DNA from 4 places in the Rothia sp. HC945 genome. Region 1 is predicted to be linked to each of the others. Evidence: riboswitches for the same ligand, from Rfam matches in the RefSeq annotation. Region 1 holds a riboswitch; each other region holds the start of a gene.
The links. Region 1 has a riboswitch for S-adenosylmethionine ahead of AB0Y14_RS10905 (cobalamin-independent methionine synthase II family protein). Riboswitches for the same ligand answer to the same signal wherever they lie in the genome.
Positions count from the first base shown of each region.

Region 2: linked by a shared signal. The riboswitch ahead of metE (5-methyltetrahydropteroyltriglutamate--homocysteine S-methyltransferase) and the one ahead of AB0Y14_RS10905 (cobalamin-independent methionine synthase II family protein) in region 1 are both predicted to bind S-adenosylmethionine.
Region 3: linked by a shared signal. The riboswitch ahead of AB0Y14_RS07750 (PLP-dependent transferase) and the one ahead of AB0Y14_RS10905 (cobalamin-independent methionine synthase II family protein) in region 1 are both predicted to bind S-adenosylmethionine.
Region 4: linked by a shared signal. The riboswitch ahead of AB0Y14_RS06230 (ABC transporter ATP-binding protein) and the one ahead of AB0Y14_RS10905 (cobalamin-independent methionine synthase II family protein) in region 1 are both predicted to bind S-adenosylmethionine.

Region 1 covers NZ_JBFCSN010000003.1:201,478-209,169, forward strand. Annotated here, with positions in the region: gene AB0Y14_RS10900 (amino acid permease) at 1-1,523, opposite strand, end outside; SAM riboswitch class I at 1,816-1,906, shown strand; gene AB0Y14_RS10905 (cobalamin-independent methionine synthase II family protein) at 1,913-3,106, shown strand; gene AB0Y14_RS10910 (PTS sugar transporter subunit IIA) at 3,311-3,793, shown strand; gene purU (formyltetrahydrofolate deformylase) at 4,279-5,151, opposite strand; gene AB0Y14_RS10920 (acetyl-CoA C-acetyltransferase) at 5,254-6,441, opposite strand; gene AB0Y14_RS10925 (magnesium and cobalt transport protein CorA) at 6,529-7,509, opposite strand; gene AB0Y14_RS10930 (adenylosuccinate synthase) at 7,555-7,692, opposite strand, start outside.
Region 2 covers NZ_JBFCSN010000003.1:96,436-104,127, reverse strand. Annotated here, with positions in the region: gene AB0Y14_RS10475 (hypothetical protein) at 932-1,522, opposite strand; SAM riboswitch class I at 1,922-2,027, shown strand; gene metE (5-methyltetrahydropteroyltriglutamate--homocysteine S-methyltransferase) at 2,147-5,497, shown strand; gene AB0Y14_RS10465 (TetR/AcrR family transcriptional regulator) at 5,567-6,163, opposite strand; gene AB0Y14_RS10460 (ABC transporter permease) at 6,230-7,465, shown strand; gene AB0Y14_RS10455 (NAD-dependent succinate-semialdehyde dehydrogenase) at 7,609-7,692, opposite strand, start outside.
Region 3 covers NZ_JBFCSN010000001.1:1,749,438-1,757,129, reverse strand. Annotated here, with positions in the region: gene AB0Y14_RS07770 (ABC transporter substrate-binding protein) at 3-1,670, shown strand; gene AB0Y14_RS07765 (ABC transporter permease) at 1,667-2,620, shown strand; gene AB0Y14_RS07760 (ABC transporter permease) at 2,617-3,510, shown strand; gene AB0Y14_RS07755 (dipeptide ABC transporter ATP-binding protein) at 3,507-5,264, shown strand; SAM riboswitch class IV at 5,362-5,479, shown strand; gene AB0Y14_RS07750 (PLP-dependent transferase) at 5,521-6,921, shown strand; gene AB0Y14_RS07745 (cystathionine gamma-synthase) at 6,918-7,692, shown strand, end outside.
Region 4 covers NZ_JBFCSN010000001.1:1,401,250-1,408,941, forward strand. Annotated here, with positions in the region: gene paaZ (phenylacetic acid degradation bifunctional protein PaaZ) at 1-510, opposite strand, end outside; gene AB0Y14_RS06210 (PaaI family thioesterase) at 632-1,099, shown strand; gene AB0Y14_RS06215 (3-hydroxyacyl-CoA dehydrogenase family protein) at 1,145-1,951, opposite strand; gene AB0Y14_RS06220 (enoyl-CoA hydratase/isomerase family protein) at 2,008-2,781, opposite strand; gene AB0Y14_RS06225 (thiolase family protein) at 2,785-4,008, opposite strand; SAM riboswitch class I at 4,294-4,416, shown strand; gene AB0Y14_RS06230 (ABC transporter ATP-binding protein) at 4,425-5,249, shown strand; gene AB0Y14_RS06235 (aliphatic sulfonate ABC transporter substrate-binding protein) at 5,304-6,347, shown strand; gene AB0Y14_RS06240 (ABC transporter permease) at 6,351-7,136, shown strand; gene AB0Y14_RS06245 (AMP-binding protein) at 7,163-7,692, shown strand, end outside.

The sequences.
Region 1 (7,692 bases):
TGACCGCGGCGACCCTCACGATGGGTGCGTCGGGCCGCGGGCCGGTCCGCAACCACGGGATACAGACCCGTGACGCCCTCACGCTCCGCTGCCAGTTCCCTGACCCGGCGTCGCACCACGAACCAGCCGACGATCAGGGCAGGAATGATGATGACCATGGTCGACAAGGTGTACGTGCCCACCGGATAGTCGAAGCCGATCAGCACGATCACACCCGCCAAGAAGACCAGAGTGATCCAGTTCGTCACCGGAGCCCCGGGCGCCCTGTACGCAGGCCGCCGGTACCTACCCTGCTTGGTCAAGGAAACGAACTTCATGTGGGCCATGGTGATCGCGACCCAGCCGGCGATGATGCCGAGAGAAGCAATGTTGAGCACGATCTCGAAGGCGGACTCGGGGACGAAGTAATTCAGCACGACGCCGAGGAGAGCGACCCCTGCGGTCAGCAGGATCCCGCCGTACGGAACACCGGATTTGGTGAGCCGCTGGGCGAATCGCGGGGCAGAACCCGCCATGGACATGGAGTGAAGTATGCGCCCCGTGGAATACAGGCCGGCATTCAGGGAAGAGAGGGCCGCGGTGATGACCACGAGTTCCATGATCGGACCGGCCGCCCCGACGTTGATCGAGGAGAAGAACGTGACGAACGGAGACTCGTCCTCACTGAAGGCCGTGTAAGGCAGCAGGAGAGTGAGCAGGAAGATCGCGCCGACGTAGAAGATCGCGATGCGCAGGATGACCGTGTTGATCGCCTTGGGAATCACCTTGGCGGCGTCACGGGTCTCACCGGAGGTGGTGCCGACCAACTCGATCGAGGCATAGGCGAAGACCACGCCCTGCATGATGATCAGCGCCGGCATCAGACCGTTCGGGAACAGACCACCGTTTTCAGCAATCAGACCGATGCCGCGAGGGGATCCCGTCGGGGTTCCGAAGATGACGAAAGCGATCGCGAGCACCAGGAAGACCACCAGCGCGGCGACCTTGATGAGAGCGAACCAGAACTCCATCTCCCCGAAGACCTTCACGGAGATGAGATTCAGGGCCACGACCAGAACGATGACCAACAGCGCCACGAGCCACTGGGGTATGGCATCGACGAAGGCACTGTACTGACCGAACCAGTGCACGTAGATCGCGATGGCCGTGGAGTCCACGATGGCCGTTGTCGCCCAGTTGAGCCAGTACATCCACCCCGAGACGAACGCCGCTTTCTCACCGTAGAACTCGCGGGTGTAGGAGACGAACGAACCGGAGGACGGACGGTGGACCACCAGTTCGCCCAACTGTCGGAGAATCAGATAGGCGATGAACCCGCACAGCGCATAGTCGAGAAACAAGGAGGGGCCGGCGGAAGCCAGTCGGCCACCCGCTCCCAGGAACAACCCGGTACCGATCGCCCCACCGATGGCGATCATCTGGAGCTGGCGCGGGCCGAGGCCCTGCTTCAGCCCGGCCTGTTCCTGCTCATACGCCATTTCTTCGGGATATTTTGCGGTGTGCCTCTGACTCGTATCGGTCATGGATTCCTCTGCATATCTTGACGCCGCCGGCCGACTGTTCGCCTGTGCGATGGGCAAGCCAGAGGAAGATGCGGCGTCTCTAGTTCTCTCGACAACCATGGTCGGACCACCCCAGTGTGGCCCTGGCTACGTGTATTGGTGATGCGCGTCCAAAAGACGCCATCGATACGATAACCCCGATAGTCACAATCGCGTAACAGGGCTTGGTCGAGAAATACCGTGTCACACGCCGCGACGAGCCGGAACCCGCTGGATTCCCGAGGACGAACCGAGAAAACTGGGCCGGGCACACGGACCATCCCGAGCGGCCGAGAGACTTGGCTCGACGACGCCGCAGCAACCCGCACTCCCGAAGCAGGTGCTACCGCCAAGACCGATGGAGGAAAGACATGCTGAACAGCGCCGACCGCATCCGCACGACCCACGTGGGCTCGCTCCCGCGAACCGACGAACTGATTCGGGCCAACGCCCGCCGCGCACGCGGTGAGATCTCCGAGTCGGATTTCCAGGCAGTCCTGACCGAGTCGGTCGACGACGTCGTGGAAAAGCAGGTCGAGTGGGGCATCGACGTCGTCAACGACGGCGAGTACGGTCACGCGATGGCGAGCGACGTCGACTACGGCGCGTGGTGGCACTATTCCTTCGCCAGAACCGGTGGCCTCGAAACCGTGGACAACACGTCCTTCCAAGAGATCCTCAAGACGCCGGGCAACGGTCGGTACAACAGCTTCGCGGTGCGCCGGGACTGGAACCGGTTCGCCGATTTCTACGAATCCATCAACCTGGGCAATGACCCGGACGGCGAATTTCCGATCGCGACGGGTCCGCTCACTTACCAGGGGCAGGACGCGGTTGCCACGGACATCAACAATCTGCGCGCAGCCGTGGAGAAGAATGCGGCGTCGGAGGCGTTCATCGCGTCCCTCTCACCGGGGTCTGCATCGCGTATTGGCAATCACCACTACGCGACCGACGAAGAGTTCATTTATGCCTGGGCAGATGTGCTCCATGAAGAATACAAAGCCATTACGGACGCCGGATTCATCGTGCAATTGGACGACCCCTCCATCGCGGAGGCCTGGGACCAGCTGACGCCCGAGCCGACCATCGAGGAGTACCTGCGGTTCAACCAGCTCGCGATCGAGGCCGCGAACTATGCCTTGCGCGGCATTCCCGAGGAGCAGGTCCGCTTCCACCTCTGCTGGGGATCGTGGCACGGCCCCCACACCACGGACATCGAGATCAAACACCTCATCGACTCGCTCTTCACGATCAACGCCGGAGCGTACGTCTTCGAGGCGGCGAACGTCCGCCACGCGCACGAGTGGAAGGACTGGGAGGGAGTGGACCTTCCCGACGGCAAGCTGGTGATCCCCGGCGTCGTCTCCCACTCGACCAACGTGGTCGAGCACCCAGAGCTCGTGGCCCAGCGGATCGAACAGTACGCTTCCGTCCTGGGCAAGGAGAACGTGATCGCCGGGACTGACTGCGGTCTGGGCGGTCGGCTCCACCCTCAGGTCGCTGAGGCCAAGCTCAAGTCCTTGACCGAGGGCGCGAGGATCGCCACCGAACGCTTGTACTGACGCCGCGGGTCGGGTCGGGGTGCGGGGCGCCAGGCGTGCGCGGGGCCCGGGCTCGGTTCGCGGGTACGGGCGCGGGCGCGGGGCGCGGACGCACCCCGAGGTCACGAATTGGCAAAAAGTGCATGCCCTCACGACCGGATGCGTCTAGGGTGGATTCCAAACTGTCGTCCCTGACGATTTCCGAATCCCCCAAGGAGTCATCTCATGGCCGCTGACCAGACACAAGATTCGAACCTTCTCGCCCCGCTCGCCGGGGAAGTCATCCGCATCGACCACGTTCCCGACCCGGTCTTCGCCCAGAAGATGATGGGCGAGGGTTTCGGAATCCAGGAGCCCTCATCGGGCGAGATCGTCGCTCCCGTATCGGGCGAGGTCACGGTGACGACCAGCAGCAAGCATGCCCTCGGCATCAGGACCGATGACGGCCTGGAGGTCCTGCTTCACCTGGGCATCGACACCGTCGAGCTCAAGGGCGAGCCCTTCGACCTCGAATCCGCCAAACACGATCGCGTCACCGCGGGCCAGCGGCTTGGGTCGATGGACATCGAGGCCGTCCGCGGCGCGGGCAAGGACCCCACAACGATCGTGGTCGTCACCAACTCGGCCGACCGGCTTGACGCCCTGGCCGTCCAGGGCGGCCGATGCGAGGCCGGCGACGTCGCCGCCGCCGCGACGCTGCGAGACTGAGACGGCGAGCAGGCTGCGTCGGCGGGGAGACTGAGACGGGGCCTGGCTGACACGGCGTCGGGACCGAATCGGCGTCCGGGCTGACCCGGCGTCGAGGTGTCAGTTTTGCGCACGCCCGTTGCCCGAGGTGGCAGCTATGTGCGGAATTCACCCCAAAATCTGCACAGGGTTGCCACTTCACGCCGGGCCAAGCGCAAAAGCTGCACCGGATTGCCGCCTCGCTAGGATTGGCGACGGCATCAGGCTCTATGAGCCCGTTGCGTGGCGCTGTTAGGTGGCCGTTGCCCGATTGAGAGTGGTTTCCCAGCGACATCGCGGCCCTGCGCACCCGCTGCGCGGCTCTGTTGGGTGGCGGTTGCCCGATAGATTGGCGTTTTCCGTTGTTAGGTGGGGGTTCAACCGCCTCCTAACAGCGGTTACCGCCACCGAGTCGGGTAACCGCCACGCAACGCGGATCGTCACGGGGCCCGTCCACCACCACGCCGTCAGAAAACGATCGCGTGGTTCCCGTGCCAGAAGACCCTGTCCTCCGCGTGGGCCTGGACCGCGCGTGACAGGGTTGCCCTCTCCACGTAGGCTCCGTGTTTTTGCAGGTCGGCCGGGGAAAAGGTGTGGTCTACCCGGGTGACGTCCTGCTCGATGATCGGGCCGGCATCAAGTTCGGGGGTGACGTAGTGCGCCGTCGCTCCGATGAGTTTCACGCCGCGCTCCCACGCCATCCGGTACGGCCCGGCCCCCACGAAGGCCGGAAGGAACGAGTGGTGGATGTTGATAATCGGCACGTCGATCCGACGCAAAAAGCTTTCGGAAAGTATCTGCATGTAGCGAGCCAGGACCATGAAATCGGCCTTTCCCTCGACCAGCTCCATGATCCGCGCCTCTGCCTCCGACTTGTCCGCGCCCTGCGAGGGAACGTGGTGGAACGGGACACCGAAGTACTCCACTTCGTCGCGCAGATCCGGGTGGTTGGAAATGACCATCGGTATCTCCACGGGCAACTCGCCCCGTTGCTGGCGCCACAACAGGTCGAGCAGGCAGTGGTCGGACTTCGGAGCAAGGACGATCATGCGCTTCGGCGTCGAACGGTCGATCAACCGCCAGTCGAGCCCCACGGACAGCAAGGTGTCCTGCAGGTCCGCCTCGATGTCGGGGATCGACGCAGTGAAGTTCTCCTTGTGGAAGACGGTGCGCTGGTAGAAGATCGGCTCTTCGTCGATGCTCGTGAACTGGTCGCTCTGCAGAATATTGCCCCCGTTCCGAGCGATCGCGCCGGCGACCGCACTCACGATCCCGGGGCGGTCAGGGCCCTTGACGACGAGGCATCCCTGGTCGGCAAAGCGTTCGATGCGAGGGGTCATGGATTCTCCGTCATTCTTCGGGTCGGGAACGTTCAGGGGGGGCTGACGCGCAAGCGCCCGGGCCAGCACGCTGTACTGGCCCGGGCACCTGGGTTCGGGTTTTCAGCGGAACAGCAGCAGGGCCTCGCCCTGGCCGCCACCGCCGCACAGGGACACGGCCGCCTTGCCGCTGCCCCGGCGCTTGAGTTCGTAGGCCCCGTGCAAGGCCAAACGCGCGCCGGACGCGCCGATCGGATGGCCCAGCGCGATGGCCCCTCCGTGGATGTTGATTTTTTCCTGGTCGATGCCGAGATCACGGCCTGACTGGAGCGACACCGCCGCAAAAGCCTCGTTGATTTCCCACAGGTCGAGGTTCTCGGGCGTCCATCCCTCCTTGTCCAGGGCCGCCTTCGTGGCCTGCGAGGGTTGGGAATGCAACGCGGTGTCCGGGCCTGCCGTCTGGCCGGCCGCGCCGACCTCCGCGAGCCATTCGAGACCGTGGTCCTCCGCGTACCGCTTGGAGGCAAGCACCAGGGCCGCCGCGCCGTCGGACAAGGGCGAAGAGTTCCCTGCCGTAATCGTCCCGTCCTGCGCGAAGGCGGGCCGCAATCCCCCGAGGGTCTCGGCGGTCGAGTCCGCGCGGATCCCCTGGTCCGTATCCACCACCACGGGGTCGCCCTTTCGCTGAGGAATGCTCAACGGCGCGATTTCCTCGGTCAGCAGACCGGACGACGTCGCCGCCCCGGCCCGCTGGTGCGAAGCCGCCGCTATCTGGTCCTGTTCCTCACGGCCGATACCTCGCGCTACGTTGTCCTCTTCCGCCATCGCGCCCATGGACCGCCCGTCCTGGGCGTCGGTGAGCCCGTCCCGCGCGACCGCATCCACCAGGCGGAGATCACCGTATGAGGTGCCGGCGCGGATCCCCGGGGCGATATGCGGAGCCGTGGACATGGACTCCTGCCCTCCGGCGACGACCACGTCGGCTTCTCCCAGCCGGATGAGACGGGCCGCTTCGGTGACTGCCGCAAGCCCGGAGAGGCAGACCTTGTTGAGGGTCATCGCCGGCACATTGCGGGAGATTCCCGCACCCAATGCGGAGGACTTCGCCGGGTTCTGTCCGCACCCCGCCTGGACGACGTGCCCCATGAAAACCTGGTCGACGGCCTCGGTGGCCACTCCCGACCGTTCGAGAGCCGCCGCGATCGCGTGGGAGCCCAGATCGACGGCAGTGAGGGATGCCAGCTGGCCCATGATCTTGCCCTGAGGGGTGCGGGCACCACCCACGATGACGACGTCGTTGAGCTCGGGCATCGAAAATCTCCTTCGGTCGGAGGGGTGCGGTTCTCCCCCACATGGTACGCCAGCGGAGAGTTCGGGGCCCCACCGGGTCGTCCCCCGTTACATCCAGTTCTTCTTCTTGAAGAGCGCGTAGAGAATCCCGCTGATGACCACCATGAGGCCGAGGGCGAATGGATACCCGAAAACCCACCCCAGTTCGGGCATCTCCTCGAAGTTCATCCCGTAGATGCCCGCAATGATCGTGGGGACCACGAGGATGGCCGCCCAGCTCGAGAGCCTCTTCATGGCGTCGTTCTGCCGCTGGCCAACCAGGGTCGAATCGACCGTCAGCGCGTTCTGCAGGGCCGAACGGAGGCTGTCCAGGTGCTCGATGGCTCGCAGCACGTGGTCCCGCACGTCGCGGAAATGCGGGTGCAGCTGTTGCGGGGTCCCGTACTTGTCCGCCCCGCGCATCAACAGGTCCAGAAGGTAGCTCAACGGCCTGGTGACCCTCTGGAATTTGACCACCTCGTTGAACAGTTCGTAGATGCGTTGCGAGGTGTTGCCCCCGGCGAAGAGGTTCTCCTCGATCTCGTCCAGGTCCTCTTCCAGATCCATGAGGACGGGCTCATACCCATCCACGACGCCGTCGAGCAGGAAGTACAACAGGGTCTGAGGGTTGTGCGGCTCGAGGGCAGATCGGTTGAAGGCGCGACGCAACTGCCTCACGACCAGCCCGGAGGCCCCACCCTTCGGCACCGTGACCACGAAGTAGTTCGGGCCGATGAACGCGTGGATCTCGGCGATGACCAGCTTCTCCGATCTGTCCTTGTAGGAGATCGGGTGCGCTGCGAGGAACAAGGCCTGGCCGTAGCGTTCCAGCTTGGGACGCTGGTGACCGTGAGAGGCGTCCTCGACCGCCAGGGGATGGAGGTCGAAAGCCTCGGCCAGGCCCTGCAACTCTTCCTCGGAGGCGTCCTCAACGACGAAACACGCGGTCGATTCCGGCGACGCGCGGAGAGCCTCCACAGTCGACTCGGCCGACTCCTGCTCATGAACGCGTTCCTCACGATCAATCAACACATGAAGCAAGTACGCCATGATGAGCCAGCCTATTCCTCGGTATGGTCTGCCGGGGACCGGCGCCTAGTGGTCTTCAATGAGATCCCGGACCACGATAGTGTTCTCGCGTCCCGGCCCCACCCCGATGGCGGAAATCCGGCAACCCGAGAGCTCCTCGAGCTTCTCGACGTACTTGCGAGCATTGTCCGGCAGGTCGTCCAA
Region 2 (7,692 bases), 110 kb from region 1:
TCGCGCGGGGCGCTGGGGTGGGGCCCGGGGTGTTGGGCTGGGGCTCGGGTCACTAGCCCGGGGCTTGGGACGATAGCCCGGCGTTTGGGAGCTTGCGGACGTTCGCACCCCGGAAGACTCTCGCGGGTTCCCTCTTGGGCGGCGGTTCCCCGATTCGGCGGCGGTTTCCGGCAGGAACTGTCCGGGGTTGTCGCGTTGAGGCCACGTTGGGAGTCGGTTCCCCAAGAGAGAGGTGGTTGCCTGCACAAACGGACGGTTTTCAGGGAGCAGGCCTGCCTCATTAGGAGGTGATTGCCCGATTCGGTGCCGGTTACCGGCGAAAAGAGGCCGGAATCCGTGGCATTCGATCCTCTGTTGGGTGGCGGTTTCCCGATTCGGTGGCGGTTTCCTCCGTTAGGTGGCGGTTTAGACACCACCTAACGAAGGAAACCGCCTCTCCATTGGGTAACCGCCACGCAGCAGGAGGGGCATCGGGTGCTTTCACACAAGATTGTGCCGTCACGCCGGAATGGGGCCGTCATCGCAGGGGGGGGGGCACGCCGGGGGTCGTCGCGCCGCGGGCCCGGCCGGGCAGAAGCGCGGCCAGGCACAAGGGTGGGCGCGCGTGAGAGGGCGGGCACGCCCACGCAGGAGGAGCTCATTCGCGCCGTGATCCGGGGCCGCAGGACAGACACATGCCGCACGACGTGTGCGACCTGGCCCCCGAGGGACCCCCCCCTGGAGGAGAGTCGACCAACGGCGGAACCCGGACAGAAAAGAACCCCCGCCGAAGCGGGGGTTCTTTTCGAAGTATGGGGCACTGGACCGGGTGCGCCTCTCGGCGGAAGGCCGCTCGTAGCGGCTAAATAATGGAGCCCGGGGCAACCTGCGGCCCAGTGCCTTGTATCCAGTGTGGTCCTCGTTTGCCGAGGCTGTCAAAGCACTCCGAGGATCAACGATTCATGGGGTTCCGGCGCTGCTTGAGTTCCTTGAACCAGCGTCCGCTCTCCCCGACCCACAACATGATCGTGCCGATGATCAGGAGAATGGTTCCGATGGCCCCAATGATTCCCGGGGCGTCCTGGAAGGCACCGCCCAGGCCGAGCAGGCTCAGGATTGCGAGAATGAGCAGGACGATCCTGCCCCAATTCTTGCCTCGGGTTGCCGCCCTGGCGGAGAGCACCTGGAGGACGATGAGGATCAGCGAGAAGACGGCCCCAACGGCGAGGATGCCCCAGGCGTAGCCGCCCTGCCCCTGGTCCTGCAGGGACTTGTACTCGTCGGTGCCCATGAGGACGAACGGGGAGATGATCAAACTGATCAGGCTGATGGCCGCTGAAATGTAGATCAGCCGGGCGGCGGTGTTCACGGCCTTGGGTGCGGCCAGATCTCCGCCCTGGTTCTGGAGAGGACCATGACCGTTTCCTGCGTCGCCGCCTTGGTACTGGGGCTGTCCGCCCGGGTACTGGGGCTGTCCGCCGCTGGGGTTGCTCCCGTACTGAGGAGGCTGGTTCCCGGCCGGGGACTCGTGATTCTCGGTCATGCTTTCCTCTCAATGGTGATTGAACTGACCTTCCCATCAAAACATGAGGGAGTACCGACCCACAATGAATCCAGGCCGGAACGCGCATATGCGAAATCGCCTATTTATGATTTTCACGCCCAGCCCGGGAAATAAATCAACAAATGGTCACGATTCGGTCGCGAATTGGTTTCGTTCCCGACGACGTACGGCGATTCGCCGACATCGGAAGCCTCACGGAGTGTCGCTCCCGCGCGAGAAAAACGTGGAACCTTACGTGCCTGAGTCATAAAAACGTGGGTCGTCCTTATATGACACCGGTATTTCTTCGGCCCGTCGTTGTGCTCAATGACGCGACACGTGGCGTCAAAGACACCTCATCCTTGCGGCCGCTCAGGAGACCGGGTTTGAATACTTGCGTATCTATCCAGAGCGGCCGAGAGACCTGGCTCGACGACGCCGCAGCAACCGCCTCGTGCACCCCAACGGTTCCGAGGCACGGTGCTCCCGCCAGGTCCGATGGAGTGTATCGGTAGTCCTTCGACGACGCCGGGCGCATTCCCCGGCCGATCCCGTGCTTTCGGTCGTGGGGCCCGCGTATCGACTGACGCCGCCTCCGTCGGGTGTACCGAAAGGAGACCCGGCGTGAAACGTGAAGACGGACCAGCACTGTCCTTCGAGCTCTATCCGCCGCACAGCAGCCTGAGTGCGGAGGCCCTGAGGGCCACCATCGCCGAACTCGAGCCCACGCGCCCCGACTATGTGTCGGTGACGGCCGCCTTGGCAGGGGACAGGAGACGGCAGAGCATCGACCTCCTGCGCCACCTCGTGGACGAGACCGATCTGAAGCCGTTGGCCCATATCCTCTCGACCGGGCAGAACGCCGCCGAACTCGAGGATCTGGTCGAGGAGATCATCGCTCTCGGGGTCCGGGGGCTCCTGGCCCTGCGCGGAGACAGGCCCGAAGGCTACTCGCTCCGCGAGGGCGAATTGCCCTTCGCCCGACATCTCGTCGAGCTCATCCGCCGCGTCGAGGCCAGAGGATCGGCCAAATTGTGTGCGGGGCGCCTCGCGGTCGGGGTCGCGGCGTACCCGGTTCGGCACCCGGAATCCTCGAGCATCCACCACGACACCGAAGTTCTGCTCGCGAAGCAGAGGGCAGGAGCGGACTTCGCCATCACCCAGGTCTACCCCGATCCGGAAGACTACGCCGGGCTGGTCGGCCGGGCCCGCGCCAACGACGTCGACCTGCCGCTCATCCCCGGCATCCTGCCCGTGACCAGCCTGCGCAGGTACCTGCGTGTGTGCGATCTGGCGGGCATCGAGCCCAACCGGGAGCTCGCCTCCCGCCTCGAATCGGCCGGGTCGTTCGCCGAACGCCTGGCCGTGGGGGTGGACTCGGCCGAGGAATTCGCCCGTCGGGCCCTCGACGCCGGGGCGCCCGGCCTGCACATCTACACCTTCAACGAGCACCCGGCAGCACTCGAGCTCGTGGACCGACTCGGTCTGCGTCGGGGTACGCCATTGAAACACCCGTCCGTCGACAGAAAACAACGTGAGGAGATCACCGTGACCGAAACCAACGCCCCGAACCCCATCACCGACGAGAGCCCGTCGGCCACCCGTGGCCGTCCTTTCCCTGGAGCGAGCATCTTGGGTTACCCCAGGATCGGGCGCGACCGGGAGCTCAAGAAGGCCCTCGAATCCTACTGGGCTTCCGGCAGCGGATCCCGTGAGCTGACCGATTCCGTCGACGCCCTGCGTGCGCGGGATGTGCGTCGGCTCGCGGATCTCGGCCTCACTCAGGACTCGTCGATACCGGCCTCGTTCGCCCTCTACGATCAGGTTCTCGACGCCATCCTGGCGACGGGTGCAGTGCCCACGCGTTTCGCAGACCTCGCCGATGAGGACGGACGTTTGGACCGGGACGCATCCTTCGTTCTGGCCCGAGGCGACGAGGCCCGGGGGCCTTTGGAAATGACCAAGTGGTTCAACACCAATTACCACTACCTGGTTCCCGAGATCGGACCACAGACCCCGTTCGCCGCGGATCCGCGGGAACTCATCGGGCAGTTCCGTGCCGGCAACGGAGATTCCGATACCCCACTGCGACCCGCGCTTCTGGGGCCGGTCTCCTTCCTCCTGCTGTCGAAGGCAGATGACGCCGCCCCCGAAGGCTTCGACCCTCTGGACCGGCTCGATGATCTCGTCGAGGTCTATCGACGGCTGATCGACCAGTTGTCGGCCGAAGGAGCGCAGTGGATTCAGATCGAGGAGCCCGCACTCGTGACCGAGCATCACCGGTCCGACCTGGCTGGTCGCATCCGTGACGCGTATCGGCACCTGACGGCCGCACGGACGCCCAACGACCCGTCGATCCTCGTCGCGACCCCCTACGGAGACGCAGAGGATCTCCTGGAGCCGCTGGTCGACGCGGGGGTCGATGCCGTGCACGTGGACCTGGTCTCCGGCCCGGACGGGGGACGGCTCCGCGAACCGAGCGCGGATCAGCTCGCGCTGTTCACTTCCGCGGATGCCCCGGTTCTGGTGGCCGGCGTCGTCAACGGACAGAACATCTGGCGCACCGACTTGCGCAGAACGCTCGCACTGCTCGAGGAGCTGCACGAGGCGGGGGCGAGAGTGTCGGTGAGCACGTCGACGTCGCTCATCCACGTCCCGCACGACGCCTCCCGGGAGGACCGGCTCAACGATCAGCCGCTCCGGTGGCTCGCGTTCGCAGACCAAAAGGTCGGCGAGACCGTGATCCTGGCCAAGGGGCTGGCCGAAGGATCCGAGGCGATCGCCGATCACCTCGAAGCGTCCGATGAGGCCATTCGGCACCGCGCCGAGGCCCGGGGCACGCGCGATGCCGATGTGCGCGAGAGGGTCTCGGGTCTGACCGAGGCCGACTGCCATCGGGAGACCGCGGTAGAGCGCCAACGGAAGCAGGCCTCCGACGGCATCGCAGCGAACCTGCCCGATGTCCCGACGACGACGATCGGGTCTTTCCCCCAGACCGCAGACATCAGGTCGGTGCGCGCAGACTACAGGGCAGGCCGCCTCGGCGAGGCGGAATACGTCGAAAGGCTCAAGCAGGAGATCCGGTCGGTCATTTCTCTCCAGGAGGACCTCGGGCTGGACGTTCTGGTCCACGGCGAACCGGAACGCAACGATATGGTCCAGTACTTCGCGGAGAACCTCGACGGATTCGACGTGACCCGGTACGGCTGGGTCCAGTCCTACGGGTCCAGGTGCACCCGGCCATCGATCCTGTGGGGGGACGTCAGCCGCGAAGGACCCGGCGTCAGGGGAGAGGCCATCACCGTTCCGTGGATCAGCTACGCCCAATCGCTGACCACCAAGCCGGTCAAGGGCATGCTGACCGGCCCGGTGACGATCCTGGCCTGGTCGTTCGTCCGTGAGGACCAACCGCTCGCGGACACGGCCCAGCAGGTCGCCCTCGCTCTCCGGGACGAGGTGGAGGACCTCGAGAGAGCCGGTATCGGCGTCGTCCAGGTGGATGAACCCGCCCTGCGTGAGCTGCTCCCGCTCAGGGAACGGGACAGGCCGGACTATCTTGACTGGTCGGTCCGGTCCTTCCGGATCGCGACGTCTGGGGTTCGGGCCGAAACCCAGATCCACACCCATCTGTGCTATTCGGAGTTCGGCGAGGTGCTGTCCGCCATCGACGCATTGGATGCCGATGTCACGAGCGTCGAGGCGGCGCGCTCGCGGATGGAGTTGCTGGACCCGCTCGCGGATATCGGATTCGAGCGAGGCATCGGACCGGGGGTGTGGGACATTCACTCACCTCGTGTGCCCACGGTCGGGGAAATCGAGGACCTGCTCTCCGCGGCGTCCCGAGCGATCCCTCGCGACCGTCTCTGGGCGAATCCCGACTGCGGTCTCAAGACCCGCGGATACGAGGAGACCACCGCGGCCCTGGCTCGACTCGTCGAGTCCGCTCGGCGTCTGCGCGCGGCCGTGACGGTCTGACGGTTGTTTCACGGGCCCGGCCGGTTCGCATCGATGCGGACCGGCCGGGCCTTACCGCCCGAAACGGTCCTACGGGATCAATTTCAGCGCGTCCTCAATGAGCTGATCCCGATCTGCATCCGTGTCCACGGCGGTGCGGATCAGAAGGCCGTGGAACAGGAGCATGAGGACGTTCGCCAGTCGGGAGGGGTCGGCGACGACGTCGTCCGGGTCGGCACCCTGACTGACCTTCATCTCCGACCAGGGTTCGAGTACTCCCGCAAGCAGTGTGCGGCCCCGGCGGATGTTTTCCTGGGCGACCTCGTGGACCTCAGAGTTCACGGTAGATTCCGCGACGAACTGGAGGAGCAGCGGACCGAAGTCGATCGAGAACAAGGTTTCGATCAGCAACCGGGCGACCTCCGAGAGGGCCAGTGGGTCCCCCGTTTCAGTCTCCATATCGGTCAGATCCTTGAGGGTCGCGCCGAAAATGTGCTCCGCGGTGCCGCGCATGATGGATGCCTTGCCATCGAAGTGGGAATAGATCGACCCGGGGGACATCCCGGACTCCGCGACGATGTCAGCCATGGAGGTGTTGGAGAAGCCCTTGTTCAGGAAGCAACGGCGCGCTGCGGCGATGATGCGCTCACGCCGCTCGATCTTTGATGACTCTGACAACCTCGGCATGGAAAAAGAATACCTGTTCTGTTATTGTGAACGCAACTAGAAGGATCATTCTGTTTAGGAGCCGCTATGAGCGTTCAGGATTCGCGGCGCACGGGCGCCGAATCCGCAACCACCACCGCGAAAGAGCACGTCGGAAGCCACCTCGGCAAGGTTTTTGGGGTTTCGGTGCTCGCGGCGCTGATCGTGACGGTCTTCGTCCTGGCCTTCACCTGGCCGACCAAGACCTCCGAGGCACACAACATGCCGGTCAGTGTCGCTGGTCCGCAGAAGACCGTGGACCAGTTCGAGGACAAGATCAGCGAAAAGTCGGGGGACACCTTCGACTTCGTGTCTGCCGACAGTCGCGATGACGCCGTCAACCAGATCAAGCACCGCGAGACCTACGGCGCCGTGATCCTGGCCGAGCAGCCAGGGGCCCCGGAGGTTCTGACCGCACCGGCGTCGAATTCGGCCGCCACGCAGGTCATGAGCGGCATCGCCGATCAACTCACGCAGCAGACCAAGGGCCAGATCACCGGCCAGGTCGAGCAGATGAAGGCCGCCTCGGGCGGTCAGCTGAAACCCGAGCAGGCGCAGAAGGCCCTGGCCATGCAGGAGAAGGCCGCCGATACCAAGGTGGCCGAGACCGAGGTCGTGCCCCTTTCGGACGACGATTCCAACGGGTCTGGGCTGGCCGCGGCGGCCTTCCCGCTGGTGCTCGGTGGCATGCTCGGCGGCGTGTTGATCACATTCTTGGTCAAGGGAGTGTGGCGGCGGCTGATCGCGGCCGTGGCCTATGGTGCGGCCTGCGGCCTCAGCCTGACCCTGATCCTCCACACGTGGTTCGGTTTCGTGCAGGGCAACTTCGGGCTCGTGTGGTTGGCCTTCGGGCTCTCGGCCATGGCGACGGCAACCTTCATCCTGGGGTGCACGGCGATTCTCGGGGCGCCCGGTATCGGTATCGGCGCCGTCGTGACCATGCTCCTGGGCAATCCGCTGTCCGGGGCGCAGGCCCCGTGGCAATTCATGGTTGAGCCTTGGGGAAGGATCGGACAGTATCTGGTGCCCGGCGCGTCCAACACGCTCCTGAGGTCCCTGAGCTACTTCCCCGATGCCCCGACGGCCCAGCAGTGGTGGACCCTCATGGTGTGGGTCGCGGCCGGGGTGGCGCTGACCGCCTTGGGGCACTTCCGCCACAACCGCATCAACGATGATCCCGATGAGACCGATGCGCGTCGGGTCGGTGGCGAGTCCGAGCTCGCCACGGGGAACCACCCTGCACCGCGTCATCGTCGCGGAGGCCCCGAGGCGGACGTCGACTGATGGACCGGTGACGGTTGGAAGTGACCGGATGCAACAAGGGGCCGGGCGCCGACCGGGGATTTTCCCGGTATCGGTGCCCGACCCCTCGTTATCCGTTGGAGGCGGACCTGGTGAGCGGTGGTGCCTCCGACACGGAAAGCAGACTAGAGCTGCTGGTTGTTCACACGGACGGTCCGCTCATTGGTGAACTGCTGGAGTGCCCACTGGGCGTTCTCGCGACCATAGCC
Region 3 (7,692 bases), on a different contig from region 1:
TCATGCCCTTGCCGCCCCGAGATCGGAAGCCTCACTTCCGTTGGGCCAGTCTCCTTGCTCTCGGTTTCAGCACCTTGCTCGTGCTGACCGGGTGCGGATCCTCCGAGAACACCGGAAACAAGCACACCTCGGATTCCCCTGTCTCCGGAGGAACCCTCCGCCTTGCCTTCGACGCCGACCCCGGGTGCGTGGACGGACAACAAGCCGGTCAGAACGTCGCCCTCAACGTGACCAGACAGGTCACCGACTCGTTGACCTACCAGGACCCGGAGTCCGGTGAGTTGGAGCCCTGGCTCGCGGAATCGTGGGACGTGAACGACGATTCGACCGAGTTCACGTTCCACCTCCGGGACGGGGTCACATTCCAGGACGGAACGGATTTCACCGCGCAGTCCGTCAAGAACAATCTGCGGGCGATCCAGGACCTGGGGGCCAAGGCCAGCCTGGGGTCCACCTACCTGACGGGCCTGTCGGACGTACGGACGCCCGACGACCGGACCGTCACGGTGGACTTCGACGAACCCAACGCCCAGTTCCTCCAGGCGACATCCACCATGACCCTTGGTTTCTACTCCGACGCCACGCTGGCCAAATCCGCCGAGGACCGGTGCGGGGGCGACGTCGTGGGCACCGGACCCTTCCAGCTCGCGAAATACACTCCGCGGCAGAGCATCCATCTCGACAGGTTCGATGACTACGCGTGGGCCCCTGGCAAGGCAGACCATAGGGGTGCGGCCTACCTCGACGCCGTGGACATGTCGATCGTCCCCGAAGCGACCGTCCGCAATGGGAGCCTGGCCTCCGACCAGATCGACGTCGATACCGTGGTCCAGCCCCAGGACGAAGAGCTCCTCCAGGCCTCGGACTACAAGATCCTCGACCGGCCGAACCCCGGCGTCGTCTACAATCTCATCCTCAACGAGTCCAGGCCGCTCTTCTCCGACGAACGCGTGCGCAAGGCCCTGACCAAGTCCATCGACCGCGACCAGTTGCGGGCATTGCTCTCCCGGTACCAGGAGCCGGCGACATCGTTGCTGGCCCGGTCCACGCCGGATTATCAGGACGTCTCCGGCCTGCTGGGTCACGACCCCGACGGCGCCTCGAAACTTCTCGACCAGGCCGGATGGACGATGAACCACAAGACCGGTCTGAGGGAGAAGGACGGCCAGACCCTGAGCTTCACGGTCAAGTACTGGCAGTCCGCGCCCTTCCTGGAACTCGTGCAGCAGCAGCTGAGGGAGTCGGGCATCGAGATGAAGCTCGAGCAGACGACGGTCGCCAACACCGAAGCGGCCAGGCAATCCGGAGAAGCCGACGCCGAGTTCATGAATCTGACCCGCTCGGATCCGGACGTGCTCCGGACCGTCTTCGACGCGAACGGTGCCAACCGGAACAGGCGGGAGCCCGCGCAGGTCGACCAGGACCTGGACCGATCTGCCGGCGTCAAGGATCCGACGGAGCGGAAGAAGCTGGTCGACGATTCCGTGTCGACCCTGATCGAGGACGCGCACTCGGTCCCGTTGGTCGAGCTGTCCGGTGTGATGGCGACGTCGCCGCACGTCCAGGGCTTCCGGTACGAGGCGTCTTCACGTTTCGAGCTGTACGACACGTGGCTGGACGACGCCGACGGCGCGACCGGCTCCGGCTCCGCGAGAGGAGGCACCCGATGAACCCGGTGGTCGCGATGATCCTGCGTCGCCTCGGTTTCGGTGTGCTCGTTCTGTGGGCCGCCTACACCCTGGCCTTCCTGCTGTTGTACGCCCTGCCCGGAGACTCCGTAGCAGCCGTGCTGGGTGGAGACCTCTCGACAGCCACCCAACAGGAAATCGACGAGATCCGACACCAGTATGGTTTCGACCAGCCGCTGATCGTCCAGTACTTGACCTCTCTCGGGGACGCCGTGCGAGGAAACCTCGGAACGTCGTATTCCACCGGGCAGCCGGTGACGGCGGCCATCGGCCAGGCCTTGCCCGTAACGATCGAGTTGGCGGCATGGGCGCTGCTCATCGCCGTCCCCGGGGGAATCCTGGTGGCACTCGCCGCCGTCGGCGTGCGGAACCCGTGGTTGCGCAATCTGCTCTCGGGTCTCCCGAGCGTAGGGGTCTCCTTACCGACCTTCTGGGTCGGCCTGCTCCTCCTGCAATTGTTCTCCTTCCGACTGGGCCTCATCCCGGCGATCGGGGCGCGCGGTTTCGCCGGAGTCATCCTCCCCGCCCTGACGCTCTCGCTGCCTCTCGGCGCGATGATCGCCCAGGTGCTGTTGCGGTCCCTCACCCAGGAGTGGACGCGGCAATTCGTCACGACGTACCGTGCCGCCGGCCTGAGTCGAATGCGTCTCCTCCTCTCGCACGCGCTTCCCCCGGCCGGGGTCTCGCTCCTGTCGATCGCCGGCGTGGTCCTCGGCAACGTTCTGGGTGGCGCGGTCATCGTCGAGACGGTCTTTACCCGCAACGGGATCGGTCGGCTCGCCGAAACATCGGTCACGGGGCAGGACATGCCCGTGGTCCTCGGCGTCGTGATGTTGTCCGCTCTCGTGTTCGTGGTGGTCAACCTCGTGGTCGATCTGCTCTACCCGATCCTCGATCCCAGAACCCGTCCCGTCCAGGAGTCGCGCCCATGACTGCTACCGAATTCAGCACGCGCCGTGAGGACCCCGAGAAAGAACCGTTGGACGCCCAGGGCCACGCCCGCAGGAACACGACGACGATGCTTCGGTTTCCCTTCGGCCTGATCGTGCCCTCTCTCGTGGTCCTGGTGGTTCTGGCCTGGGCCGTCCTTCCCTCCCTGTTCGTCACGGAGAACCCGCTGCTGGGTGACCCCGACATCCGGTTGTCGCCGCCGAACACCAACCACTGGTTCGGGACCGACCACCTGGGTCGAGACATTTTCTCCCGTGTCGTCCAGGGCGCCGGCGCCTCACTGGGAACCACCGCCATCGCCGTCCTCATGTCCTTCGTGACCGGTACCTTCCTGGGACTGGTCTCCGGGACCGCGGGCCGGGTGGTGGACACCGTTCTCATGCGAGTCGTGGACGTCATCCAGTCCGTCCCCTCCCTGCTTCTTTCCCTGGCCGTGGTCGCGTCCCTGGGTTCGGGGCCGGTGAACATCGCGGTCGCCGTCGCTGTGGCCTCCGTGCCTTCCTTCGCGAGGCTCATGCGGGGCGAAGTGCTGCGCTGGAGGAATTCGCTGTTCATCGAGGCCGCGACCATGTCAGGCATCAGGACACCTGAGATCCTCTTCCGCCACGTCCTGCCCCACGCGATCGGACCCGTCGGCGCTCTCGCCGCCATCGAGTTCGGTGCGGCGGTTCTCGCGATCTCGGCCCTGAGCTTTCTCGGATTCGGGACCCAGCCGCCCGACCCCGAATGGGGCCTCCTGATCTCCGAGGGCCGGGACTACCTCGCCAGTTCGTGGTGGATGACCGTGATCCCCGGGCTGGTGATCGCGGGCGTCGTCGTATCCGTCAATCGCATTGCCCACGCCCTCCAAACGGAGAGGAGACCATCATGACTCCCTGGACCCCAACCCTGGCACGATCCCGAGCACAGCAGCGCGCCGCGGAAACACAACCCGCGGCGTCCGGACCCATGGACGCGAACCATCACGAGGCGGATACCGAAGGGTCGGGCCGCGCTCACGTGGATCACGGGCCCGACAACCAGATCGCCGCCCTCACCCTGCGCGAACTGACCGTGCGCTACGCACCCACCGCGTCTCCCGCGGTCGAGGGCGTATCGCTGACCGTACCGGTCGGGCAGACCCTGGCCGTCGTCGGGGAATCCGGATCGGGCAAATCGACCACCGCCGCCGTGGCCGCCGGGTTGCTCCCGGGTTCCGCGCACGCACGAACGGCCGAACAACGGCTGATGGGACAGGACATGCGCGGCGCCTCCGAGAAGGCGTGGAAGCACGTCCGCGGCGACCTGCTGGGATACGTTCCCCAGGACACCGGGACGGGTCTCAACCCGGTGCGCACGATTTCTTCCCAGCTGTCCGAGACGCTGCGGGCCGCGGGAATCGCGCGTCGCCAGGCCGCCGCACGGATCACGACGGCGCTCGCCGACGTCGGACTCGACCCCGAACTCCACGGGTCGCGGTACCCGCACGAACTCTCCGGGGGCCAGCGCCAGCGGGTCCTCATCGCCCTCGCTCTCGCGCGTGAACCCCGTCTCGTGATCGCCGACGAGCCGACCTCCGCGCTCGACGTCTCGGCCCAGAAGAGCATCCTGGACCTCCTGGAGGATCGGGTCGCCCGTGCAGGAGCAGGCCTGTTGCTGATCACGCACGACCTCGGTGTGGCCCGCGATCGCGCGGACCGTATCCTGGTCATGGAGAAAGGTCGTGTGGTGGAAGAAGGGCGCGCTGAACGCGTCTTCGCCGACCCCCAGCACGAATACACTCGGAGACTGATGTCGGCGTCGCCGGCGGTGCACGCGGTACCGGACCGGAAAACCGGCGCCGTTCCGGAGGGAACCACGCCCGTGGTGCGAGCCAAGGGGCTCAACAAGGCTTTCGGTGCGGGACCGCACCGGGTCCAGGCAGTGACCGACGTCGACCTCGAGCTGGCCCCCGGGCGCACGCTGGGGATCGTGGGCGAATCGGGGTCCGGAAAATCGACGACGGCACGCATTCTCCTCGGCCTGGAATCCTACGACCAGGGGGTCTTGGAGGTCTTCGGGAAAACCCTGGCACGGAACAGGCGACAGGGGAGAGAACTGGCCACTCGGGCGCGCTTCGTCCATCAGGATCCGACGGGTTCCCTCGACCCGAAATACACCGTGGCCGCATCGATCGGGGAACCATTGCGCGGCTTCCGCATCGGATCCCGCGCGGAGCGTGCGGAACGCGTCACCGAGCTCCTGGACCTCGTGGCTCTCCCTCGTGACCTGGCCGGTCGCCGACCCGCGGAGCTCTCCGGGGGCCAAAGGCAACGCGTCTCGATCGCTCGGGCGCTCGCGGTCGATCCCGAGCTCATCGTGCTGGACGAACCGGTCTCGGCGCTTGATGTTTCGGTCCAGGCCCAGATCCTTGATCTCCTGGCCGACCTCCAGGAGCGACTGGGGCTCTCGTACGTGTTCATCAGTCACGACCTGGCCGTCATCCGCCAGATCTCCGACGACGTCCTGGTCATGGCCGAGGGGCGCGTGATCGAGTCCGGACCGGCGGGGGAAGTCTTCGACGCCCCGCGGGAGCGACTGACTCGGACACTCATCGACGCGGTCCCCGGAACCCGTCACGATGGCGACCCCGCGAACGTCATATGACGTCTTCGGGCTTCGGGTGAACCGTGTGTGACGTGGCGGCGGAATCGGAGGTCATGTCCTTCCGAGGCCGCTGACTAGGTTGTAAGTTCACTATCAGGATCACGAGCACCGGTCTTGAAGCTCTGGCTGACCGGTCGGCAACCCTTTCCGCTGTGATGGGGTGCCCCAGATGAAGATCCGGCCGGGAGCACACCGCTCCCCGGCAAGCACGGCGTCACGAGAAGGACTCGGCGCCCCGCCTTCGAGGGGGATCACGATGTCAGCAGACGAATACCCGCAGGCACCCGGGCTCGGCACGGTGCAGATCCACGGTGGAACGGCCGACCAGCCGTCGGCCCGCCCGGTTCGACCGCCGCTTTACCTGACCGCCTCCTACGAATTCGATACTCTGCGCGATGCCAGGGAATGCTTCGGCCAGCGGGAACCCGGATTCACGTACTCGAGGACCGGAAGCCCCACCGTGGGACTTCTGGAACGTCGCCTGGCCGAGCTCGAGGGCGGCGTCGGTGCCGTCGCGACGTCCTCCGGACAGGCCGCGCTGACCCTGACCCTTCTTGCCTTGGCCGGGCGCTCGGGGCAGAGCCAGGACGGCGAGCCGCACCCCGAGATTCCCGCGGGACACGTGGTCGCTTCGAACCGCATCTACGGCGGCACCGCCGACCTCCTCAACGACACGCTCGCCGAGGCGGGCATCGCCGTGACGTGGGTCGACCCTCATCGCCCGAACGAGTGGGAACGAGCCGTGACGGAACGGACCCGGGCCTTCCTCGTGGAATCCATCGGAAACCCGCACGCCGATCTCCCGGACATTCCTGAGCTCGCAGCCGTCGCACACGCCGCCGGAGCCGCGCTCGTGGTGGACAACACCCTTGCGACGCCGCACCTCCTGCAACCGGGAAGACTCGGGGCCGACGTCGTCGTTCACTCGGTCACGAAGTACCTGACCGGCAACGGCAGCGCGCTGGCCGGAATCGTTGTGGACACCGGACGGTTCTCGCCGAGCAGTGATGCGGCCCGATGGCCGCAGTTCACCGCGCCGCGCCGCCGATTCGGCAATCAGTCGTTGGTCGCGGGGCACGGCGAGCATGGGGCCTTCCTTCACCTCGTCAGGGCGCAGCTGCTCAACGATCTCGGCCCGAGCCTGGCGCCGTGGAATGCACAGCAGGCACTGGAAGGCATCGAGACCCTGGACGTCCGGGTAGACCGTCACTGCCGGGTCGCGGAAGGGATCGCCCGGCGCTTGGCCGCCCATCCCCGCGTGCGGAGCGTGCGGCACCCGAGCCTCCCCGGCTCGAGCGACGCCGCGATCGCCGATCGCGACTTCCCGCGCGGTACCGGGGCGGTCCTCTCCTTCGAGATCGACGGGACAACGGACGACGTCGAGCGATTCTTCGACTCGTTGGAACTGTTCAAGCTCGCCGCCAACCTCGGCGACGGACGCTCGATGGCGACCCACCCCGCGTGGACGACCCACTGTCGGCTCACGCCCGAACTCAGGGAGGCAGGAGAGATCACCGAGCGGACCGTTCGGTTGGCTCTCGGGCGCGAAGACGTCGAGGACCTGTGGCAGGACCTCTCGACGTCGCTCGACAGGGTCACCGGAACCGGCCCGAACCAGGCACCCACCGCACGCGAGAAGGAGACCGTACGAGCATGACCGCGACGCAAGACATCAACGATCTCGGGTCACGCCGGCCTGCGCAGGACGGGACCTCCGCGAGGACGGAGCCGTCCGTGGTTCGGCCCGGATTCAGAACGACTGCTGTCCATGCAGGTCAGGAACCGGACCCGCTGACGGGGGCCGTGATCCCGCCCATCTACCAGACCTCGACGTTCACGCAGGACGGGGTCGAGACGCTCAAGAGCGGATACGAGTACTCGCGCGGCGGAAACCCGACGCGCACCGCCCTGGAGACGCAACTCGCGCAGGTCGAGAACGGGAGCCACGCCTTTGCCTTCGCGTCGGGGATCGCCGCGGAGGACGCCCTTCTGCGTTCGGTGCTCCGTCCCGGAAACACCGTGGTGGCGGCGGCGGAGACCTATGGCGGGACCCATCGCCTCCTCAGCCAGTTGTATTCCAGGTGGGGAGTCGAGACCGCGTTCGTGCCCCCGGCCAGAACCGACGAGCGCGACCGCCTGCTGGCGGATCCGTCCGCGACCGTTCTTTGGGTCGAGACCCCGACCAACCCCTTGCTGAGCATCGTCGACCTCCGCGAATGGGCTGAGGCCGCTCATGCCGCCGGAGCTCTGCTGGTCGTGGACAACACGTTCGCCTCGCCCGCGCTCCAGAATCCTTTGACGTGGGGCGCCGACGTCGTGGTCCACTCGACCACCAAGTACATCGGTGGGCATTCCGATGTGTTGGGCGGTGCCCTGGTCGTCGGTGACGCGGTGTGGGAGGAGCAGTCGCTGGCCGAGTTGTTGCAAT
Region 4 (7,692 bases), on a different contig from region 1:
GATCTGCACCGCGACGCCGGGGAGGCGAGTGTAGATGTGCTCACCGAGGAAACTCCCATCCGCCGAAAGCTGTTCGACGTTGCCGTCCACGATCACCCGGGAATTGGGCAACTCGCGGCGGGCCTTGGAGGAAAAGGTGAAGAGGGTTCCGATGCCGCCGTCGGTGTCGATCAAGTGGTCCTTGGCGGTAGCACCGGTCCGGAAGGAGACCTCGTAGAGCTCGTCCTTGTGCTCATTGAGATGCATGGCGAGCTTCTTGATGATGAGCGCGCGCTCGTGGATGGTCAGTTCCCCGAGTGACTTCTGGCCGCGATCCCGCCCGTAGCGAACCACCTCGGCCGTCGAGAGCCCCTCGGTGCTGACGCGAACCAGGGGTTCGCCGGTCGCGGCGTCGACGACGTCGGCCGCTCGCTCGGGATCTTCGGGTCGCCACCACTGGCCCCGGACGTAACTCGGCAGTATCTCGGTGGCCTGGGTGGTTGTAGCCTCATTACGGGTTTGGGTGGTCACGGGTGAAGTCACTCCCTGCGATATAGTAGCCGAACGTTCGGTCAGTAATTATTCTCAGGATAGCCCACGTCACAGTCACGCGCCACAACCCGGCGCGGCCGAGAGTCACAAGGAGGTCCCATTGGACGACCACGCGAGCAGGACAGAACACCGGAGTCCGGAGGAGCGCGAGCGAGACACACCGGTGGGTCGCATCGATCCCGGAGAGCTGGATGACAAGCTCGGGATCGAATTCGAGGAGCAGACACCCGAGCGCGTGGTGGCCACCATGCCGGTCGGCGGAAATCGGCAGGGCCACGGAATCCTGCACGGTGGAGCGTCAATTGCCTTAGCCGAATCCTGCGGCTCATGGGCCGCGGTCCTGCACGCGGCGCAGTTCGGGAAGATCGCCGTCGGCATCGAGGTCAACGCAACCCATCATTCGTCGGCCTCGGAGGGTACGGTGCGCGCCGTCGCGACCCCCATCAAGCTCGGGCGGTCCATGACGAGCCACGAAGTCGTCATGACGCACGTGGACAGCGGGCGGCGCCTCTGCACCGTACGGATCAGCAATTACCTCAAACCCGCGCCGGAGGGGTTCTTCGACTGAGCCGACCGGGGCCAGGATGCGAAATACCGCACCTGGCCCCAGCTTCTACTCGTACGTGTAGAAGCCCTTGCCCGATTTCTTGCCGAGGTCGCCGCGTTCGACCATGTCGCGCATGAGCTGGGGCGGGCTGAACCTCGGACCCAACCGGGACTCGAGGTACTCGGCGATGTCCAGTCGCACATCCACGCCCACGATGTCGGTCAGCGCCAGCGGACCGACGGGGTGCTTGTAGCCCAGGGTCATGGCGTGGTCGATGTCCTCGGGCGCCGCCACGCCCTCCTCGACCATGCGAATGGCCTCCAAGGACAGGGCGATCCCGAGCCGGGAAGAAGCGAAGCCCGGGGCGTCATGCACGGTGACCGGGGTCTTGCCCAGCCCGCTGACCCAGTCCTGGGTCAGAGAGGTCAGCTGCTCCGAGGTCTTCTCACCGATCACCACTTCCACGAGCTTGGACGCGGGGACGGGGTTGAAGAAGTGCAGGCCGCAAAAATGATCGGGTCGTTCGAGCTCCTCTGCCAAACCGTCCACGGACATCGACGACGTGTTGGTCGCCAGCCACGCATCCTGGCCCATGTTCGACTCGGCGCGGCGCAGGGATTCGACCTTGAGGTCCCAGACCTCCGGAACGGCCTCGACCACCAGGTCGCGGTCGGCAAATGCGGCGGCTTCCGTGGCCACCTCCAGATTGGTACTCCACTCCTGGACCGCGCCCTCGATCTTTCCGCGGTCGATGGACGCGCCGAGATCCTTCTCGATGCGGTCGCGGGCGGCCTGTGCGGCGGCATCGTCAACCTCGACGACGACCACATGGGCCCCCGAGATCAAGAACGCGTGGGCAATGCCGGAGCCCATGCGGCCCCCGCCCAACACACCGACACGTTCGGGGACGTTCTGGCTATTCAGAGCGTTCACTGTGTGCGCTCCTTTCTGCGGTCCAGGAAGGACTGCATGCGATCGAATTTGGCGGGGGACTCGAACAGAACCGCCTGAGCGAGCTCGTCCACGTACGGGTGGGCCTCGCGGGGCGCGTGGAACACGCCCTTGGCGATGCGAACCGCAAGGGGATCCTGCTTGGCGATGCGATCCGCGAGCCGATGAGCGGCGTCGAGAAGGTCTTCGGGCTCGTGAATTTCGGTGATGAGGCCGGCGTCGAGGGCTTCATCGGCGTCCAGCATACGACCCGCAAACAACAGTTCCTTGGCCAGAGGCTCTCCTGCCAGCTCTTTGAGGCGCCACATAGCGCCGGCTGCTGCCACGATCCCGAGTCCGGTTTCGGGCTGCCCGACCTTGGTTTGGGGTGTTCCGATGCGGAAGTCCGCCGCCCACGCGAGTTCGGCGCCGCCGCCGAGGGCGTATCCGTCCAGCGCCGCGACAACGGGCATGGGGAGGCTTCCGAGCCGGTCGAACAGCCGGGAATTGATCCCTCGCAGCGCATCATCACGACGCCGTTCGCGCAGCTGGGCGATGTCGGCGCCGGACGCGAAAACCCCCTTGCCGTTGACCTCCGTCCCGGACAGGATCAGGATCTTGGGTTCGGCCTCGAGGTGGGCGCACACCCTGTGCAACTCCTCGATCATGGTCGCGTCGATCGCGTTGCGGACTTCAGGTCGATTGAGGCGGACGTGAAGCCTGTCCTCGCGACTCTCGATCTCGATTGCGGTGAAGTCTCCGGTCAATTCCATGGTTTAAGCCCTTTCGAGAAGCAGCGCCGCACCCTGGCCGACGCCGATGCACATGGTCGCGAGGCCCTTGGACGCGCCTTCGCGTTCCATGCGGCCCAACAGGGTGATCGTGATACGGGACCCGGAGGATCCGAGGGGGTGACCCAGGGCGATGGCCCCGCCGTCCCGGTTCACGATGTCGGGGTTCAGCCCGAGGCGGCGGATCGAGGCGAGGGACTGCGTCGCGAAGGCTTCGTTGAGCTCCACCGCCCCCAGATCCTCAATGCCCCACCCCGAACGTTCGAGCACTTTCCGACTCGCCGGCACGGGACCGATGCCCATGATCTCCGGCGGGACACCGGCGGATGCACCGTCCACCACGCGTGCGCGCGCCGTGAGGCCGTATTTCTCGACTGCCTTCTCGCTGGCCACGATGATGGCCGACGCGCCGTCGTTGAGCGCGGACGAGTTGCCTGCGGTGACCACGGATCCCCCACCGACCACGGGCCTGAGCTTGCCCAGGGCCTCGGCGGTCGTGCCAGGGCGGGGGCCTTCGTCCGTATCGACCACGGTGATATCGCCCTTCCTGCCGGCAACCTCGACCGGGACGATTTCGTCCGCGAACCTCCCGGCCTCGATGGCCGCCGTGGCGTTCTCCTGCGAGCGCACCGCGAATTCGTCGGCTTCTTCGCGAGTGATTCCGTCGGTGCGGGCCACCTCTTCCGCGGTCTCGGGCATCGAATAGGTGGCCTTGCCGTCGCGGGACAAGGGGCCATCCACGAACTTGGGGTTCACGAAACGCCACCCGATCGAGGTGTCGAACACCTCCCCGGGTTTGGCGAAGGGACGGGTGGGCTTTTCCATGACCCAGGGTGCGCGAGACATCGATTCCACGCCGCCGGCGACGACGATGTCCGCGGCCCCTGATGTGATCATCTGCGAAGCCGTCGTGATGGCCGACATTCCGGAGGCGCACAGGCGGTTGACGGTCATCCCCGGCACAGTGTCCGGGTACCCCGCAAGCAGCCAGGCCAGGCGTGCGACGTTGCGGTTCTCCTCGCCCGCTCCGTTCGCATTTCCCAGGATGACCTCGTCGACGTCGGCGGGGTCGATGTTTGCTTCCTCCACGACGCTCTTGATGCAGAGTGCCGCGAGGTCGTCGGGCCGGACCGAGGACAGTGCACCCCCATACCGCCCGACCGGGGTGCGGGCTCCGCCGACGAGGAAGGCTGCTGGCATTTCGGGCATGGAAGCTCCTGTTCAGGCGTTCGGTTTCAGCTGTTCGGCCCGTGGGGAATTACCGACCGTTCGTTCACTAATATGGCACCTGGTGTGATGTGCGTCAATTCAGACTCGGTGCGGCGTGAACGAGCGACGAGGCGAGACCCCCTCGGAGGAGCCGCGAACTGCCCAGCCTCCACGCGGGCCGGCCAACCGCCCGGATGACGCACTTTGACGCACGCCGTTTCATCTCCCGAAACAGTCCGGGCCGAGTTGGAGCGGCCCCGGAGGACGCGCTTAATCTGGAGGGGAAAACCATCCAGAGCGACCGAGAGACCTGGCTCGACGACGTCGCAGCAACCTTCTCCCCGCAATGGCCGCATGTCCCACAGGGCCTAGGGAGAATACGGTGCTAACGCCAGGGTTCGATGGAGTGATTGATTGTGAGTTCGGCCCGCGCCTCGGAGGCCACCCGTGCCTTGGAGGCCGACGCCGCGTCGGTCCGATTCCACGATGTCGGGAAGTCTTTCCGCACCTCGTCCCGTAGCGGGGCGCGCACTCAGGTCCTTCGGGACGTGAGCTTTACGGTGCAACCGGGTGAGATCGTCGCCGTCGTCGGGCCCTCCGGGTGCGGTAAGTCCACTCTCCTGCGCGCGACGGCGGGCCTCGACACCGCGACCGAAGGCTCGGTCACGATCGACGGCAGCCCGGTTCGGGACGTCGATCCTCGGTGCGCCGTCGGATTCCAGGAACCCCGCCTGTTGCCCTGGCGTTCGATCACGGACAATGTCGCCCTCGGTCTGCCGAGAAAAACCCCCGCTTCCCGCGGCCGGAAACGGGTTGCCGAACTGATCGAGCTCGTTGGCCTGACCCCGCACGCGAGCCACCGCCCGGGCGAGGTCTCCGGTGGCATGGCCCAGCGCGCGGCCCTGGCCAGGGCACTGGCCCGGAATCCGCGGGTGCTCCTGCTCGACGAGCCCTTCGGCGCGCTCGATGCCCTGACCCGGCTCAAGATGCAGGACCTGCTTCTCGATCTCCATCGGCAGGACCCCACCACGGTTCTGCTCGTGACGCACGACGTCGACGAGGCACTGTACCTCTCCGATCATGTGATCGTCCTGGGGCGCCCGACCCCAGGAGAGCCCGCGGGGATCGTGGAGAGCATCGAGGTCGGCCTCCCCCGACCCCGTTCTCGCGAGGACTCGGATCTGACCCGAATGCGCGGACACCTCCTGGGGCTGCTCGGCGTCGACACCACGGCGCACTAGCCCCCACGACGTCGAACCCGTGAACTCCCCATGCCCAGCAAGGACCCGATCCCGATGACCACCGTTTCCCGTCGCGATGCCTTCAAGGGCGTCGGTCTCGGCGCTATCGCCCTGACTTTGTCCGGATGCATGTCCGGCGAAGGTGCCGGCCGTGGCGTCATCAACGCGGATGCTTCCGGAAGCATCACCCTGGACTACGCGACGTACAACCCGTTGTCGTTGATCATTCGCAAAAAGAAGTGGCTCGAGACCGCCGCCGAAGGGCTCGGGCAGTCCGTCTCATGGTTGAAATCTGCCGGATCCAATAAGGCCAACCAGAGTCTGATCGGCGCCGCGATAGACGTCGGCTCGACGGCGGGCTCGGCCGCCCTTCTGGCACGTGCCAACGGCGCGCCGATCACAACGATCGGCCTCTTTTCCCAGCCGGAGTGGTCAGCCCTGGTCAGGACGCCGGACTCTCCCCTTCGCGCGGTCGAGGACCTCGCCGGTCGCAGTATCGCGGCGACCCTCGGCACGGACCCCTACTTCCTCCTGATCCAGGCCCTCGATGAGGCCGGGCTGTCCGCCGATGATGTGACCATCGTGAATCTCCAGCACGCCGACGGTCGATCCGCGTTGGACACGCACCAGGTCGACGCCTGGGCCGGGCTGGACCCCATCATGGCGACGGCCCAGGAGGAAGGCGGCGACCAGTTGTTCTACCGGAATCTCGACTTCAACACCTGGGGATTCCTCAATGCCCGTGAGGAATTCCTCGACCAGAACCCGGAAGGAGCCCAACTCGTCATCGACGTGTACTCCTTCGCGCGCGAATGGGCCATCGCCCACCGGGAGGAAGCCATCGCGGTCTTCGCCGAGGAGGCAGCCATATCGGACGACGTCGCCCGCACGGTCTGGGATCGCACCCACCTGGATATCGACCCGGTACCGGGCGACGACCAACTCCGGGTGCTGCGCAAGATCGCGCCGATCCTGGTCAATTCGGGAGATGTGTCCGAGCGAAAGGATGCGGACGACGCCGTCGAGAACATCATCGAGAAGAAGTACGCCCGAGCCGCCGATGCATCCGCGGCCGCCCGGCGAATCAAGGGGAAATAGAGCGTGACAAGCCTTCCGAAAAACCGTTGGACCACGGCCGGCCTGGGGATCGTCCTTCCCCTGCTCGTCCTCGTCGCGTGGCACCTCCTCTCGACAACCGGCGTCTTCACGCCGATTCAGCTGCCGAGCCCGTCGAAGGTCGCGAACGCGGGCGTCGAACTGATGCGTCGGCACGAACTCTGGCAGCACGTCGGGATCTCGACCCAGCGCGTGATCCTGGGCTTCGTGATCGGCAGCGCACTCGGGCTCGCGGTCGGCGCCCTGATCGGTCTCTCTCGATGGACCCGCATCCTAGCCGGGCCAACCATCGGCGCGGTCCGTGCGGTGCCTTCCCTGGCCTGGGTCCCGCTCATGCTCCTGTGGGTCGGCGTCGGTGAGAATTCCAAGGTGATCCTGGTGGCGATCGGCGCGTTCTTCCCCGTCTACACCACGGTCGCGGGGGCCCTGAAGCACGTGGACCACCACTTGATCGAAGCGGCACGGTCCTTCGGCATCCACGGGATCAGGCTCTTCACCACGGTCCAGTTGCCGGCCGTGATGCCGTCCGTGGTTTCGGGTCTCCGGCTCGCCCTTGCCCAGGCCTGGCTCTTCCTGGTGGCCGCGGAACTCGTGGGGGCCTCGATGGGCCTCGGGTTCCTCCTGACCGACTCCCAGAGCAACGGCCGCACCGACCGGCTCATCCTGGCGATCATTCTGCTGGCAATACTGGGCAAGATCACCGATGCCCTGATAGGAATCTTTGAACGATGGACTCAGCGCCGGTGGGGTACCGCCCCGACCGCGTCGTAGAGCATCCGCAACGGATAGGAACGATCATGACTCTTCCGAAGAACTTTGTGTTCTCCGACCCGCATTCCCCGACCCCGAACCCGGCGGAGGAATCCGACGACGCCCGGGTTGCCTTCTGGGAGAAGCAGGCCGCCCGCCTCGACTGGGCCGAGCCGTGGCACACCGCGCACCGATTCGAGAGGCCGCGCATCGTCGGCACGGACGACGACGGCCTTCCCGAATTCAGCGTCCCCGAGATCGCCTGGTTCGGCGGCGGAAAATTGAACGCGGCCTACAACTGCGTGGACCGTCACGTCGAGGCCGGCCGTGGCCAGCACGTGGCCCTCTATTTCGAGGGCGAACCCGGCGACCGCGAGGTATACACCTACGCTCGCCTCAAGGACGAGGTCTCACGGGCTGCCAACGCCCTGCTGTCCCTGGGCGTCGGGAAGGGCGACCGGGTGGTGATCTACCTGCCTGTGATCCCGGAGACCGTGATCATCACCCTCGCCTGTGCCCGCATCGGCGCCGTGCACTCCCTCGTGTTCGGTGGTTTCTCCGCCGAGGCGCTCAGGTT